One region of the Lysinibacillus sp. FSL H8-0500 genome, then DNA from elsewhere that is predicted to be linked to it. Evidence: a T-box and tRNA genes for the amino acid it is inferred to sense, from the RefSeq annotation. Region 1 holds a T-box; the other holds one or more tRNA genes.

Evidence for each region. A T-box is a leader RNA that pairs with one kind of tRNA and senses whether it is charged. The one in region 1 lies ahead of ileS (isoleucine--tRNA ligase), so its partner is inferred to be a tRNA-Ile.
Region 2: it encodes a tRNA-Ile, which carries the amino acid that the T-box ahead of ileS (isoleucine--tRNA ligase) is inferred to sense. The anticodon was not compared.

The regions. Positions count from the first base shown of each region.
Region 1 covers NZ_CP150292.1:1,146,810-1,150,200, reverse strand. The annotation lists gene ileS (isoleucine--tRNA ligase) at 1-1,966, opposite strand, end outside; T-box leader at 2,084-2,308, opposite strand; gene MHB44_RS05295 (DivIVA domain-containing protein) at 2,396-2,920, opposite strand; gene MHB44_RS05290 (RNA-binding protein) at 3,016-3,391, opposite strand, start outside.
Region 2 covers NZ_CP150292.1:3,603,531-3,606,921, forward strand. The annotation lists gene MHB44_RS17065 (trypsin-like peptidase domain-containing protein) at 1-207, shown strand, start outside; gene MHB44_RS17070 (class I SAM-dependent methyltransferase) at 923-1,534, shown strand; tRNA gene MHB44_RS17075 (tRNA-Glu) at 1,776-1,847, opposite strand; tRNA gene MHB44_RS17080 (tRNA-Ser) at 1,850-1,940, opposite strand; tRNA gene MHB44_RS17085 (tRNA-Asn) at 1,951-2,027, opposite strand; tRNA gene MHB44_RS17090 (tRNA-Ile) at 2,032-2,108, opposite strand; tRNA gene MHB44_RS17095 (tRNA-Gly) at 2,110-2,183, opposite strand; tRNA gene MHB44_RS17100 (tRNA-Phe) at 2,189-2,264, opposite strand; tRNA gene MHB44_RS17105 (tRNA-Asp) at 2,280-2,355, opposite strand; tRNA gene MHB44_RS17110 (tRNA-Met) at 2,381-2,455, opposite strand; tRNA gene MHB44_RS17115 (tRNA-Ser) at 2,509-2,601, opposite strand; tRNA gene MHB44_RS17120 (tRNA-Ile) at 2,617-2,693, opposite strand; tRNA gene MHB44_RS17125 (tRNA-Met) at 2,701-2,774, opposite strand; tRNA gene MHB44_RS17130 (tRNA-Ala) at 2,803-2,878, opposite strand; tRNA gene MHB44_RS17135 (tRNA-Pro) at 2,894-2,970, opposite strand; tRNA gene MHB44_RS17140 (tRNA-Arg) at 2,980-3,056, opposite strand; tRNA gene MHB44_RS17145 (tRNA-Leu) at 3,065-3,153, opposite strand; tRNA gene MHB44_RS17150 (tRNA-Gly) at 3,159-3,233, opposite strand; tRNA gene MHB44_RS17155 (tRNA-Leu) at 3,269-3,353, opposite strand; tRNA gene MHB44_RS17160 (tRNA-Lys) at 3,371-3,391, opposite strand, start outside.

The DNA.
Region 1 (3,391 bases):
TGCCATGTAAGAAGCGCAATGTATTACGAATTTTACGATATACTTCGGACACTTGCTTCAACATATCCATTGAAATACGTACATCGGCTGTATAGTCAACAGAAGCCACCCATAGACGCAAAATATCTGCACCATATTGATCCATTACTTTTTGTGGCACAATGGTATTTCCTAGCGATTTACTCATTTTACGTCCTTCACCATCAAGCACAAAGCCGTGCGTTAAAAGCCCTTTATAGGGTGCATAGCCATTGATCGCTACCGATGTAATAAGGGATGAGTTAAACCAGCCACGGTGTTGGTCAGAGCCTTCTAAATAAAGATCAGCTGGATACTTCATACCACGCTCTACTAAGACACCTTGGTGTGAAGAACCTGAGTCAAACCATACATCCATAATATCGTTTTCTTTTGTAAATTCACCATTTGGGCTACCTGGATGTGCAAAGCCTTCTGGCAATAATTCCTTCGCCTCTTTTTGGAACCAAATATTTGATCCATGCTCACGGAATAATGCAGCTACATGGGTAATCGTTTCTGGTGTAATAATGGGTTCACCATTTTCAGCGTAGAAAATTGGAATCGGTACTCCCCATGCACGTTGACGTGAAATGACCCAGTCACCACGGTCACGAATCATATTATAAAGACGTGTTTCACCCCAAGCAGGTGTAAAGGTTGTTGCTTTTACTGCCTCTAATAGTTCCCCACGGAATGCTTCAACAGATGCAAACCATTGTGGTGTTGCACGATAAATAACAGGTTTTTTTGTACGCCAATCGTGCGGATATGAGTGTGTAAAGAAGTCAAGCTTTTCTAATGCCCCTACTTCTTTTAGCTTTTCTGTAATTAGTTTATTGGCATCATTATAAAACACACCTTCAAAACCAGGTGCTTCATCTGTATAACAGCCGTTATTATTAACAGGGCTAAGCATACCTAAACCATATTGCTTACCAATATGATAATCGTCTTCCCCGTGCCCAGGTGCTGTATGAACACATCCCGTACCCGCTTCAGCAGTTACGTGTTCACCTACCATAATAAGAGATTCACGATCATAGAATGGATGCTGTGCTACAAGACGGTCAAGCGCTTCACCTTTTACTTCCTGTACAACCTCATAGTCTTCCCAGCCAAGCGTAGTTGCCACTGACTCTAATAATTCTTTGGCGATGATGAATTTTTTATTAGCCACGGCCACTACAACATAGATAAATTCAGGATTTAAAGAAATCCCTAAGTTCGCTGGGAGTGTCCAAGGCGTTGTTGTCCAAATAATAAATTTCGCATCTGCAGGTACAACGCCTTTTGCCTCTTTAATCGCAAAGCTGACATAAATGGATGGTGATTTAATATCTTTATATTCGATCTCAGCTTCTGCAAGAGCCGATTCGGAAGACGGTGACCAATAAACAGGTTTTAATCCTTTATAAATATAACCCTTTTCCGCCATTTTACCAAATACTTCAATTTGGCGTGCTTCAAATTCAGGCTTTAATGTAATATACGGATTTTCCCACTCACCACGGATACCTAGACGTTTAAATTGCTGGCGTTGATTGTCGATTTGCTCATAGGCATACTTTTCACAGAGCTGACGGAATTCCGCTACAGACATTTCCTTACGTTTAACACCTTTGTTTGTCAGTGCTTGCTCAATTGGTAGACCATGTGTGTCCCAGCCTGGCACATAATTCACATGGTAGCCAGACATAGAACGATGACGTGTAATCATATCTTTTAACACTTTATTTAATGCGTGACCAATATGAATATCACCATTTGCATAGGGAGGTCCATCGTGTAAAACAAACTCAGGACGCCCTTTTGTACGTTCCAGCTGTAATTTATTAATATCCATGTCATTCCATTTGTCTTGCATTTTTGGCTCATTTGCCGGTAAATTCCCCCGCATTGGGAAATCTGTTTTGGGCATTAATAAAGTATTTTTGTATTCAACCATTAAAATTCCTCCTTAAATATTACAAATAAAACATCGTATAGACATCTACAACAGTTATCGGCAAACATCCCAATTCTTAATGCTTCTGCTTGCAAATAAAAAAAGCCCTCAATCCCTAAAAGGGACGAGAAGCTTCTACTCGCGGTACCACCCTAGTTGCAGTACAATTCAAATTGTACTACCTCTTTCAAGCACGTTAACGTTGTGCGCTACGAAATAACTTACTTCTTTCAGTTATTTAGCTCAGAAGTGATCTTCATTGTTAGTTGTTTGTTTGGGCTTGCACTATCCCCAAATCGCTTCACTACACCTAACAATTACTGTCTTCGTCTCTGCCTATATGCATATCTGTTCAAATAATTGATAGTATAAAGTATATGAAATTCAAACATTCACGTCAAGTTTCAATTACGATGGGCAAGAGAAAGGTCACATATCTTCTAAATCTTGTGCTTCCTCTACAGACGCTTGAATTTCTGTTAAATCAATATCGTATTGCAGCAAATGATCCCAATCATCTGCATTTAATAGATCAAGCTGTGCCTCCACAAGCATTTTAAAGCGATTTCGGAATACCTTGGATTGTTTCTTCAACTCATCAATTTCAATTGTTACCTTACGTGCCTTGGTTAACGCTTCATTGACAATTCGATCAGCATTTTTCTCAGCTTCTTTCACAATAAGCTTTGCCTCTTTTTGTGAATTTCTACGTACCTCATCTGCTGCCTCTTGTGCCACAACAATGGATTTTTGTAAGGTTTCTTCTAAGGAGTTAAAATGCCTCGCCTGCTCTAAAGCAATTTCTAGCTGTCGATCAACTTCTTTTTTTTCACGCAATAAAATTTCGTAATCTTTAATAATCTGATCTAAAAATTCATTGACCTCGTCCTCAGCGTAACCCCTGAAGGTCTTTGTAAACTCCTTATTATGTATATCAATAGGTGATAATGGCATACAATCCTTCTCTCCTTTACGTGTACATTCGTATTTCCTATTATACAATTGTTGCGACAACTTAGCAGTAAAAATTAATGAAAATTACTTCAATTTCAAGCTTTTTGGGCCAATCGACCGATTTGTAGACGAATTTTATCTTTTTTTGTACGGCCTTCTGTCATAATAATTTTAACACGGCCACTTCCTCGTATCGATAAAATATCCCCCTCTTGTAATTCAAAAGCAACAGTATCTCGCTCTGTCCAATTAACACGTACTTTGTTCCCTGTAATAAGCGCTTGTGCTTTTTGACGTGACACGTTTAAAATAGTCGCAATAATCACATCTAAACGCATTGAAGACACCGTATGAGATTCTTCAAGCCATTCGTCCTCATTGATAAGCAAAGGCTCCATTTCCTTCATCGTCTCTACATGTACCTTCACTTTCCCAATGCCTGTTAAATGTAAACGAACATATTCTGCAACC
Region 2 (3,391 bases), 2.4 Mb from region 1:
GCCTTCCAAGGCCATTATTTCTATTTTACAGGCAATGAAGTGCTAGATGTTCAATATTCAAATGGTCAATACTATGTCGACATGAATGAAACGTTTGATTTCTATGATGCACAAGGCCACTATCAATTCTATGATCGCTATAAGACTTATACGGTGATTACAGATGATTATGGCGCTTATAAAATTGCAAATATTAAAATTCACTAGTTTTTGATGCTATATTGTTTTGTATGAGATGTTATCGGTTGTAAACTTATTTATTATCCATCCGTCATTATGTGAGTCCGTCTAGCTATAAAATAGATGAACATATAGTTTATAAATCTTATATGCAACAATCCACTAGCTAAAATAGATGAACACTCGTAGAAATGAAGGAAAGCCGGCCATTCTCTGGAATCATGTAGAATCCGTATGAAAAACAGCTAGTGTCATCCTCTTATACGGAACAGTTTATCTAAAGAGAATTAGTAAGTCACTATGAAAATTTCTATGATTGACTAAAATGAAGAAGATTTATAGGAGACATGTGATTGCCTTGAATGTAAGTAAATTATTCTTTTATGAAGTCGACTGCATGCCATTTTACATGTATTATTTCTAAAAGTAGTACAGCTTATTACGCCAATTTTTAAATGTCGTGGAGCCTTAAGCGTCAAAACAGCATAATATTCAAAGTAGTCAGAAATGAAACTTTTCAGAATAGTAGATACCCATTAAAGATATTTTAATTGGAAATATTTTTAAATATTTTTCGTAAATATATTTAATTTTAAGCAAAATTAACATATTATATAAGGATTATAACCTAAGGAGGTAGTTTTATATGGCAAATACCCATTGGCAATAGAGAGAGATTAGTCTTCATTATTTAGATGAAGTAAGAGGGGCTATACCTTTTGGGGCAGTCCAAGCACAACTAATGCTGCAAATAGTAGATCATTTTAATGCAGACCCAAAAAAAATTATGGATTTAGGATGTGGAAATGGATTTTTAGCGGAAATATTACTTAAATCTTATCCAGAAGCTATCGCTATATTGATAGATCATTCAGAACCAATGATTGAAAATGCAAGAATAAATATGAAGGATTATAGCGAAAGATGTGAAATTATTAACGGAGATTTTAGTGAAAGCCTTACGAAATATGCTGATAGAGCAACAGTAGATTGTATCGTTTCCGGTTATGCTATACACCACCTTCCTAATGAACAGAAAAGATTATTATATAGCGAAATATTTGATTTATTAGCACCAGGAGGCATATTTATTAATATTGAACACGTTGCTTCTGCTACACCTAAAATAGAAAAATTACATGATAAATTTTTTATTGACCACCTAGCACCACATAATAATAAAGATAGGTCCACTGTATCTATCGAATACTATAATCGCTCAGATAAAATGGATAATATACTAGAAAGAGTAGATATTCAATTAAAGTGGTTGGAGGAAATTGGTTTTAATCATGTAGATTGTTATTTTAAATGGATGGAGTTAGCTGTATTTGGGGGAGTTAAGCAACAATAATATTCTATTCTAGTAAGTCAAATTTTGGTGTCATTCAGATACCCGTTTCTGAAATACATAACACATATGTTTACAGTTTGTGCGATTGTAATAGAGCACCATTGGTTTGATCATGCTATCCAGCGATTAATCAGGGCTTTCCGTCAGTTTCATGCGTCGATCCGTTTATCAGGTGCGACTCTCTCTATCTTTTGAACAGAAAAAAGTGCAATAGATGACTGTTCATCTACTGCACTTTGTATGACCCGTACGGGATTCGAACCCGTGTTACCGCCGTGAAAGGGCGGTGTCTTAACCACTTGACCAACGGGCCCATGGCGGAGAAGGAGGGATTTGAACCCTCGCGCCGGTTACCCGACCTACACCCTTAGCAGGGGCGCCTCTTCAGCCTCTTGAGTACTTCCCCATATAAAAAATGGCTCCGAAGGCAGGACTCGAACCTGCGACAACCTGATTAACAGTCAGGTGCTACTACCAACTGAGCTACTTCGGAATAATGGTGGGCCTAAATGGACTCGAACCATCGACCTCACGCTTATCAGGCGTGCGCTCTAACCAGCTGAGCTATAGGCCCTTGGAGCGGGTGATGGGAATCGAACCCACGACATCAGCTTGGAAGGCTGAGGTTTTACCATTAAACTACACCCGCATAAATGGTGGGTCAGGACGGAATCGAACCGCCGACACTTAGAGCTTCAATCTAATGCTCTACCAACTGAGCTACTGACCCATATTCTAAAATAAATGGCGGTCCCGACCGGGATCGAACCGGCGATCTCCTGCGTGACAGGCAGGCATGTTAACCGCTACACCACGGGACCTTTTGGTTACTTTCGCATAGAAAATTGGTTGCGGGGGCCGGATTTGAACCAACGACCTTCGGGTTATGAGCCCGACGAGCTACCACTGCTCCACCCCGCGATAATCATATGTTGTTTCGAGTTTTTCAAGCACCATTTATAAAGACATAAAACTGGAGGAGGTAGAGGGATTCGAACCCCCGCGCGGTCTTACCCGCCTGTCGGTTTTCAAGACCGATCCCTTCAGCCAGACTTGGGTATACCTCCGTTACAATATATAAATGGTGGACCTTGCAGGACTCGAACCTGCGACCGGACGGTTATGAGCCGTCTGCTCTAACCAACTGAGCTAAAGGTCCTTTAAGATGGCGGCAGAGGGGATCGAACCCCCGACCTTACGGGTATGAACCGTACGCTCTAGCCAGCTGAGCTACGCCGCCAGGATCTTTATACTGGTTAATTTACTTATGGTGGAGCCTAGCGGGATCGAACCGCTGACCTCCTGCGTGCAAGGCAGGCGCTCTCCCAGCTGAGCTAAGGCCCCATAATTTTTAGGAAATGGTCGGGAAGACAGGATTCGAACCTGCGACCCCTTGGTCCCAAACCAAGTGCTCTACCAAGCTGAGCTACTTCCCGTTGTTCTTTTGGCGCGCCCGACAGGAGTCGAACCCATAACCTTCTGATCCGTAGTCAGACGCTCTATCCAATTGAGCTACGGGCGCATTTTAAATGGTGCCGAGGACCGGAATCGAACCGGTACGGTAGTCACCTACCGCAGGATTTTAAGTCCTGTGCGTCTGCCAGTTCCGCCACCCCGGCACATTTGGAGCGGAAGACGAGGTTCGAACTCGCGACCCCCACCTTGGCAAGGTGGTGTTCTACCACTGAACTACTTCCGCATGTGCATACGTTTTTTATCTGGCAATGAAAATAATGGTGCGGGTGAAGGGAGTCGAACCCCCACGCCTTGCGGCGCTAGATCCTAAGTCTAGTGCGTCTGCCAATTCCGCCACACCCGCTTATTATTATTTCAAAATGGTGAGCCATGAAGGACTCG